One region of the Pseudomonas sp. B21-028 genome, then DNA from elsewhere that is predicted to be linked to it. Evidence: riboswitches for the same ligand, from Rfam matches in the RefSeq annotation. Region 1 holds a riboswitch; the other holds the start of a gene.
The links. A riboswitch is a leader RNA that binds a small molecule or an ion and turns the genes downstream of it on or off. The one in region 1 is predicted to bind cobalamin.

Region 1 (4,410 bases):
GAACCGGCACCCAGGCCGATCAGCACCTCCAGCGGCAGGCGACCGCTGCTGGCTTCGATGACCTTGACCGCCGGAGGCAGTTCTTCGGCCACTTCAAGACGGACTTTCGCCAGGTCTTCCGGGCTGATCAGGTCGGCCTTGTTGAGGATCACCAGATCGGCGCTCGCCAACTGATCGGCGAACAGTTCGTGCAGCGGCGATTCGTGGTCCAGGTTCGGGTCGAGCTTGCGCTGGGCATCGACCTGGTCGGGAAAGGCGGCAAAGGTGCCGGCGGCCACGGCCGGGCTGTCGACCACGGTGATCACCGCATCGACGGTGCAGGCACTGCGGATTTCCGGCCACTGGAAGGCCTGGACCAGCGGCTTGGGCAAGGCCAGGCCGGAAGTTTCGATGAGGATATGGTCGAGGTCGCCGCGCCGGGCCACCAGTTCGCGCATCACCGGGAAGAACTCTTCCTGCACCGTGCAGCACAGGCAGCCGTTGGCCAGTTCGTAGACGCGACCGCTGGCTTCTTCTTCGGTGCAACCGATGGAGCACTGCTTGAGAATTTCGCCGTCGATGCCCAGCTCGCCGAACTCGTTGACGATGACCGCGATACGGCGGCCCTGGGCGTTGTCGAGCATGTGTCGCAGCAACGTGGTTTTGCCCGAGCCGAGGAAACCGGTAACGATAGTGACGGGAAGTTTGGCCAGTGTTTTCATCGGATGCCCTTTGGCAAGGTGGCGGGCAAACGGGACGACAACCGCAGGCACAAGGGTGCGCGGAAGATTTCGCCACCGGATCACCCCGCCCGGTTGTAGTGAGAATCTGTCTCGAGGCAGGTCTCCTGGCTGACGGCGGGCCGGTTCCGGCTTTTCATGGAAAGCCCTGGCAATTCCTGCGCCTTCCCGTGCGGCATGCACAGTGGCCTGGCAGGAACGTCACCGTTCACAGTTGCGGGGGCAGCCGCGGCTTGGACCGCGTTCCCTTCTTAGCTTCGGCGCAAACCGAAGAACCTCGAAGGCGCAAGGCTACGCAGGGTGTGCGGGCGGGTCAATGTCTGCAAGCAGGCTCAAGGACAACTCATACCGTGGGAGCAAGGCTTGCCCGCGACAAACGATGACGCGGTTTGCCCCATGGCACCGCGTCGTCTGGATCGCGAGCAAGCTTTGCTCCCACTTGGGTGTTTCCATATCAGATCCAGCTCCTGACGTTGACGCCCCACCCCGCCCCATGCTCTCCTGTGCATGGTCCGTGTGGCGGGTTCTGTTAGTTCAAATTTGGATGCCGGAGCTCCATAGCCAAGGCGCTGTGACGAGTCATAGCCCGCTATGGCGAGGAACAGCAACGCAGGATATGGAGTTCTGGCATCCGAAGTTGAGCTAACAGAACCCGCTACACAGACCATTTGTTACGGGTGCCCTTCACAGGGTGAAACGGGAAACCGGTGAATCGTGTGCTTTACTTCAAGGCCACGTCAGTCCGGTGCTGCCCCCGCAACGGTAAGCGAGCGAAGCGTCAGATCCACTGTGCCCGATGGCATGGGAAGGTGACGCTTGCAGGCAAGGCCAAGACCCTGCCCCTCGTGAGCCCGGAGACCGGCCCGTAATTCAAACATCAACAAACCCGCGGTGGGCGGGCGCTGTTCGGATCCTGACGGGCTTTTGCCCGAGGTTTCATTGCGCTCGATTTACCCACTGGCCAAGACAAGAACAGAGGGAAGCGCCATGTCGACCATCAGCACCACCGCCCGCACCACCAGCAGCACCACGACCCTGAGCCAGCGCCTGAGCGCGGCGATCCTCGCTTCGATCCTGGGTGCAGGCCTGGTCTATTTCGCCGGTTTCTCCCACATCGAAGCGGTGCATAACGCGGCCCACGACACCCGCCACAGCGCCGCCTTCCCGTGCCATTGAGACCTGCCGACATGATCAAGCGTATTGCGCAAACCGCCGGGTTCAGTGGTTTGCTGGCCGCCCTGCTGCTGACCCTTCTGCAAAGCCTATGGGTTTCGCCGCTGATCCTGCAGGCCGAAACCTACGAAAAAGCCCCGGCTGCCGAAACCCCTGTCGAGGCCCATCAGCATGCCGACGGCGTCGCCCATACCCATGATGCCGAAGCCTGGGAGCCCGAAGATGGCTGGCAGCGCGTGCTGTCCACCACTGGCGGCAACCTGGTGGTCGCGGTGGGTTTCGCCCTGATGCTGGCGGGTCTGTACACCTTGCGCGCCCCTACCCGCACCTCCCAGGGCCTGCTCTGGGGCCTGGCCGGTTATGCCACCTTCGTCCTCGCGCCGACCCTCGGCCTGCCGCCGGAACTGCCCGGTACCGCGGCGGCCGACCTGGCTCAACGGCAAATGTGGTGGATCGGCACCGCGGCGTCCACGGCCGTGGGCATCGCCCTGATCGCGTTCGGCAGGCATTGGCTGCTCAAGCTGCTGGGCGTGGCGACTTTACTGGTACCCCACGTCATCGGCGCACCGCAGCCGGAAGCCCACTCGATGCTGGCGCCCGAAGCCCTTGAAAGCCAGTTCAAGATCGCCTCGCAATTGACCAACGTCGCGTTCTGGCTGGCCCTGGGCCTGATCAGCGCCTGGCTGTTCCGCCGTGACGGCCAAGCTCACCACGAGGCATGAATAGCGGGCAGGTGCTGGTGGTCGGCCTGGGCTGCCAGCGCGGCTGCCCGGCCAGCGTGTTGCGCACATTGCTGGAGGAAACGTTGCTGTCCCATGACATCGCACTTGAGGCGGTGACAGCCCTGGCCAGTATCGATCTCAAGCGTGACGAACCGGGCCTGCTGGAATTGGCGGAGCAACTGGCCCTGCCGCTGACCTTCTTCGGTGCCGCCCAGTTGGCAGGTTACAGGGAACGGCTCAGCCACCCTTCGCAGATCGCTTTCGAGCGCACGGGTTGCTACGGCGTTGCCGAAAGCGCGGCGCTGGCCCTCGCCGAACAGCTTGGACAGACCGCCGCCACCTTGCGGATTCCCCGCCAGAAGTGCGCCCAGGCTACCCTGGCATTGGCGGTCGCGTCGTAAAACCCGATAATCTCGCCCCATGGATCATGAGCGATCTTCATTCTGGCGTCGCTCCCCCACCTTATTTCAGGAACCGGTCATGACCGTCTACTTCATCGGCGCCGGCCCCGGCGATCCGGAATTGATCACCGTCAAGGGCCAGCGGCTCGTACGCAGCTGCGCGGTGATCATCTATGCCGGCTCCCTGGTGCCCGCCGCCGTGCTCGAGGGCCATTGCGCCGAACAGGTGATCAACAGCGCCGAGCTGCATCTGGAACAGATCATCGCGCTGATGGAGACAGCCCATCGCAACGGCCAGGACGTCGCCCGGGTGCATTCGGGCGACCCGAGCCTGTACGGCGCCATCGGCGAGCAGATACGGTGCCTGCGGGAACTGGGCATCCCCTTCGAGATCATTCCCGGCGTGACCGCCACCTCAGCCTGCGCCGCCCTGCTGGGCGCCGAACTGACCTTGCCGGACATCTCCCAGAGCGTGATTCTTACCCGCTACGCGGACAAGACCGCGATGCCCGCCGGAGAAGAACTGGTTAGCCTGGCGCAGCATGGAGCGACCATGGCGATCCACCTGGGGGTCAATCATCTGGAAAAAATCGTCGGTGAGCTGCTGCCCCACTACGGCGCGGATTGCCCGATTGCCGTGATTCACCGCGCGACCTGGCCGGATCAGGATTGGGTGATGGGGACGTTGGCGGACATTGCCGCAAAGGTGCAGGCCAAGGGCTTTCGCCGCACGGCGCTGATTCTGGTGGGACGGGTGCTGGGCAACGATGTGTTCAGCGACTCATCGCTCTACCGCGCCGGGCATGCTCATCTGTACAGGCCTTGACCCATAAAATCAAATCAACACAGAACCTGTGGCGAAGGGACTTATGTGGCAAGGGGATTTATGTGGCGAGGGGATTTATCCCCGCTGGGCTGCGTAGCAGCCCCCCCAACCCTGAGTTGGAGATATCTCAGGTGGTTGAGGGCCGCTACGCGCCCCAGCGGGGATAAATCCCCTCGCCACATAAATCCCCTGACCGCATAAATCCCTTCGCCAATCCCCTCGCCACAACAGCGACGATCAGTAGTAGGCGTTTTCTTTCTGCGTATGGTCGGTTACGTCGCGCACACCCTTGAGCTCCGGGATACGCTCGAGCAACGTGCGCTCGATGCCTTCCTTCAGGGTAACGTCAGCCTGGCCGCAGCCCTGGCAGCCGCCGCCGAACTGGAGTACGGCGATGCCGTCTTCCACCACGTCGATCAGCGACACCTGGCCGCCGTGGCTGGCCAGCCCCGGGTTGATCTCGGTTTGCAGGTAATAGTTGATGCGCTCGTTGATCGGGCTGTCGGCGTTGACCATCGGCACTTTGGCATTCGGCGCCTTGATGGTCAGTTGACCGCCCATCCGGTCGG
Region 2 (4,410 bases), 2.5 Mb from region 1:
CAGGTCGCTGCCGATCTCATCCCGCTCGTTCACCGCTGTCCACAGCGCGCCGCTGCGCGGTTCCCAGGCCAGTCCGTTGGGGTTGCGCAGGCCGGAAGCGAAAATGCGGTGATTGCCGGTGGCGCGGTCCACTTCCCAGATCGCCGCGCGGCCTTCCTCCGCCTCCATGCCATTTTCCGCGACGTTGCTGTTCGAACCAGTGGTGACGTAGAGCTTGCTGCCGTCACGGCTGGCAATCACGTTTTTGGTCCAGTGGTGGTTGATGGTCCCGCCCGGCAGATCGACGACCTTGATCGGCTGTGCCTTGATTTGCGTGTCGCCATCCTTGTAGGGGAAGCGGATCAGCCGATCGGTGTCGGCCACGTACAGGTCATTGCCCACCAACGTCATGCCGAATGGCGAATTGAGGTTTTCCAGAAAGACCGTGCGGGTTTCGGCGATGCCATCGTGATCGGCGTCACGCAACAACGTAATGCGATTGGGACTGGGGACTCCGGCGCCGGCGCGGCCCATGACTTTTTTCATTACCCAGCCACGGATGCCCTTGGCGTCGTCCGGCTTGGGCGGCGCGTTGGTTTCCGCCACCAGCACGTCGCCATTGGGCAGTACGTAGAGCCAGCGCGGATGGTCCAGCCCTTCGGCGAACGCTGCCACTTGCAAGCCTTCGGCCGCGGTTGGCTTGGCGCCCTGAGGCCAGCCGACGGCTTCGGCGATGTTGACGGTGGGGACCAGCGTTTTGTTCGGTTCGGGCAGTTTTGGCGACGGGCCGATGCCGTCGGAGACTTGCAGTGTGGAAGACTCGCCACAAGCGACAAGCCCTGCGGCGAGGGCTACGATCAGGAGGTGTGGTGGCTTGAGCATGCTGGCTTCCCTATGAATGCACGTGGTTATTCATAGAGAAGCATATACCGGCGATGGTTCAACCGGTCAGCCGTGGGCCTGCTTGAACAGCACGGCGATGCCCGGGTGGTAATGACCGGCCTCGTTGCGCAACTTGCGATAGTTGTAAGGGAAGTACCAGGCCACGGCGCAGGTGTTCTCCTTTTGCAGGTCATCGATCATGTCCTGCAGTTCTTCAGGCGTAGCACTTTGCTGGGCTTTTTGCGGAGCGACGAAAAGGCAGCCCAGCTTCAGGTCGGTGGCATAGCTGATGCGCTTGGCATCGCTGGTGACATCCTGCAGGGGCTGGGTCAGGTTGAGGCTCTTGACCTTCGGCCAGCGTTGGGTGGCCTGGATGAAAGCGCGATCATCGGCACCGGCAATGAACAGGTCGGCACTGACATTGCGTTCGCCTTCTTCATTCTGTTTGCGGGTCGCGGTGTTCTGCAGCGTGATCATCTCGGCCATCCAGGCGGCGGCAGAGAGCAGGCCGAGATTGGCCTTTTCATCGAACCAGTAGGGCGTATCGTTATCGCCGCGCACCGCGTTGTAGCGGTCGATACAGTCAAACCAGCGTTCCAGCACCGGGCGCAGGAATTCCAGCCTCGGATTGCTGATGATCATGCCTTGCATGTTTTTGCCCCCTTGTTCTTGTGATATTGGGTCGTAATGCCTATTTGATATCACTTGCTGTAGCGTGACACAAGATTGGCGTCACTTTATTGATCTGGACCCATGATCAGCGCTGGGCTCGCGGTGGCTTTAATTGACGCTCCACCCCCAACCCTCTAACCTTCGCGACTTGTTTCAGGTGCTCTGTGACCCGGGTCGACAGAGTGAAACAGGGAAACCGGTGAGAACCCGGCGCTGCCCCCGCAACGGTAAATGAGTCAAAGCTGCCAGCAAGCCACTGTGTCTCGACATGGGAAGGCGCGCAGCCCGGCATCACGCCGCTCATGAGCCCGGAGACCGGCCTGATTCATCCAACGGCATCACGGTGGGCGATGCCAGGCTTGTTGCCGTCTTTTCCCGTGCCCGCCTGCCGTTATCCAGTTCCCCACGGAGGCTTCCCCATGACCAGCTCCCCCGATACAGATGCGTCCGACCGCGACGAGCGTCACCTGGCGCGCATGCTGCGCAAGAAAGCCGTGATCGACGAGCGCATCGCCAATTCCCCTAACGAATGCGGCTTGCTGCTGGTGTTGACCGGCAACGGCAAGGGCAAGAGCAGTTCTGCGTTCGGCATGCTGGCCCGGGCCATGGGGCATGGGATGCAATGTGGCGTGGTGCAGTTCATCAAGGGCCGCAGCAGCACCGGGGAAGAATTGTTCTTCCGGCGTTTCCCGGAGCAGGTGCGCTTTCACGTCATGGGCGAAGGGTTTACCTGGGAGACCCAGGATCGACAACGCGACATTGCCGCGGCCGAAGCGGCCTGGGCCGTGTCGCGCCAACTGCTGAATGATCCGTCCATTGGCCTGGTGGTGCTCGATGAATTGAACATCGCCCTCAAGCACGGTTACCTCGATCTCGACCAGGTACTGAGCGACCTGCAGGCGCGTCCACCCATGCAGCACGTCGTGGTGACCGGTCGCGGCGCCAAGCCGCAAATGATCGAGCTGGCGGACACTGTCACCGAAATGGGCATGATCAAGCACGCCTTCCAGGCCGGCATCAAGGCACAGAAAGGCGTCGAACTGTGAGTGACGCTTCGTTTCCAGACCGCCAGTGCCCGGCGGTATTGATTGCCGCCCCGGCGTCGGGGCAGGGCAAGACCACGGTCACCGCTGCCCTGGCCCGGTTGCATCGCAACCAGGGGCGCAAGGTACGCGTATTCAAATGCGGCCCTGATTTCCTCGATCCGATGATCCTGGAGCGTGCCAGCGGCGCGCCGGTCTATCAATTGGACATGTGGATGGTCGGCGAGCAGGAAAGCCGACGGCTGTTGTGGGAGGCGGCCGCCGAAGCGGACCTGATCCTGATCGAAGGGGTGATGGGATTGTTCGACGGCACGCCGTCCAGCGCCGACCTGGCGCGGCATTTCGGCGTGCCGGTGCTGGCGGTGATCGATGGTACGGCCATGGCCCAGACCTTCGGCGCCCTGGCCTTGGGGCTGGCGCGCTATCAACCGGACCTGCCGTTCGCCGGCGTGTTGGCTAACCGGGTTGGCACTGTCCGTCACGCGCAATTGCTTGAAGGCAGCCTCACCGAAGGCCTGCGCTGGTATGGCGCGTTGTCCCGGGAAACCGGAATCGAACTGCCAAGTCGTCATCTCGGGCTGGTCCAGGCCAGCGAGTTGAACGACCTGGACCTGCGCCTCGACGCGGCAGCCGAGGCCCTGGCCGGCACGTGCGAAGTGACGCTTCCGCCAGCGGTGACATTCGCCGCGCCCGAGGTAGTCGTCGCGCAACCATGGCTCGACGGGGTCCGCATCGCCGTGGCCCGGGACGAAGCGTTTGCCTTCACCTATGGCGCGAGCCTCGATCTGCTGCGAGCCATGGGCGCGCAGTTGCGCTTTTTTTCACCGATCCATGACCGCGAACTGCCCGAGGCGGACAGCCTATACCTGCCTGGCGGTTATCCTGAGCTGCATCACCTTGCCCTGGCCCGGAACGCACCGATGCTGGCGGCGATCCGTGCGCATCACGACGCCGGCAAGCCGTTGCTGGCGGAGTGCGGCGGCATGTTGTATCTGCTGGATTCGCTGACCGATGTCGAGGGCAATCGCGCCGAGCTGCTCGGGTTGCTCGCCGGTGACGCGCAGATGCAGAAGCGCCTGGCCGCTCTGGCGCTGCAATCGGTGGAGCTGCCGGAAGGCACTTTGCGCGGACATACCTATCATCATTCGCTGACCAGCACTGACCTGGAGCCGATCGCCCGTGGCCATAGCCCTAACGGCGGACGTGGTGCGGAGGCGGTGTTCCGGCAGGGACGGATGACGGCGTCCTATGTGCATTTCTATTTTCCGTCGAATCCGCGGGCGATTGCCGCGTTGTTGGCGCCGGACCCTGAGGCCGCTTTCGCGAGCAAGCCCGCTCCCACATTGGATGGGTGTTCACAATTCTCTGTGGGAGCGGGCCTGCTCGCGAAGAGACCATGACCGACAACGCATTTCCCCAGGCCGAACGCAACGCCATCTACCGCGCCATCGCCGAGCGCCGCGACATGCGGCATTTCACCGGTGGCACCGTAGAACCCCAGTTGCTGCGGCGCCTGCTGGAGGCCGCCCACCAGGCGCCGAGCGTGGGCCTGATGCAACCTTGGCGGTTCATCCGCATCAGTGATCGTGCCCTGCGGGAAAATATCCGGGCACTGGTGGAGCAGGAGCGTATTCGCACCGCCGAGGCCCTGGGCGAACGCAGTGATGAATTCATGAAGCTCAAGGTCGAGGGCATCAATGACTGCGCCGAAGTGCTGGTGGCGGCGTTGATGGATGACCGCGAGCGACACATCTTCGGCCGTCGGACTTTGCCGGAAATGGACCTCGCCTCGCTGTCCTGCGCGATCCAGAATCTGTGGCTGGCGTCCCGCGCC

Region 2: another riboswitch for cobalamin. It lies ahead of cobO (cob(I)yrinic acid a,c-diamide adenosyltransferase); the one in region 1 lies ahead of LOY35_RS10565 (CbtB-domain containing protein).

Annotation. Positions count from the first base shown of each region.
Region 1 is NZ_CP087184.1:2,317,650-2,322,059, reverse strand. Features, by position in the region: gene cobW (cobalamin biosynthesis protein CobW) at 1-701, opposite strand, end outside; cobalamin riboswitch at 799-1,014, opposite strand; cobalamin riboswitch at 1,378-1,601, shown strand; gene LOY35_RS10565 (CbtB-domain containing protein) at 1,707-1,895, shown strand; gene LOY35_RS10560 (CbtA family protein) at 1,907-2,614, shown strand; gene LOY35_RS10555 (cobalamin biosynthesis protein) at 2,611-3,015, shown strand; gene cobM (precorrin-4 C(11)-methyltransferase) at 3,095-3,841, shown strand; gene nfuA (Fe-S biogenesis protein NfuA) at 4,079-4,410, opposite strand, start outside.
Region 2 is NZ_CP087184.1:4,866,901-4,871,310, reverse strand. Features, by position in the region: gene LOY35_RS20935 (sorbosone dehydrogenase family protein) at 1-861, opposite strand, end outside; gene LOY35_RS20930 (hypothetical protein) at 928-1,512, opposite strand; cobalamin riboswitch at 1,672-1,872, shown strand; gene cobO (cob(I)yrinic acid a,c-diamide adenosyltransferase) at 1,953-2,579, shown strand; gene LOY35_RS20920 (cobyrinate a,c-diamide synthase) at 2,576-3,976, shown strand; gene bluB (5,6-dimethylbenzimidazole synthase) at 3,973-4,410, shown strand, end outside.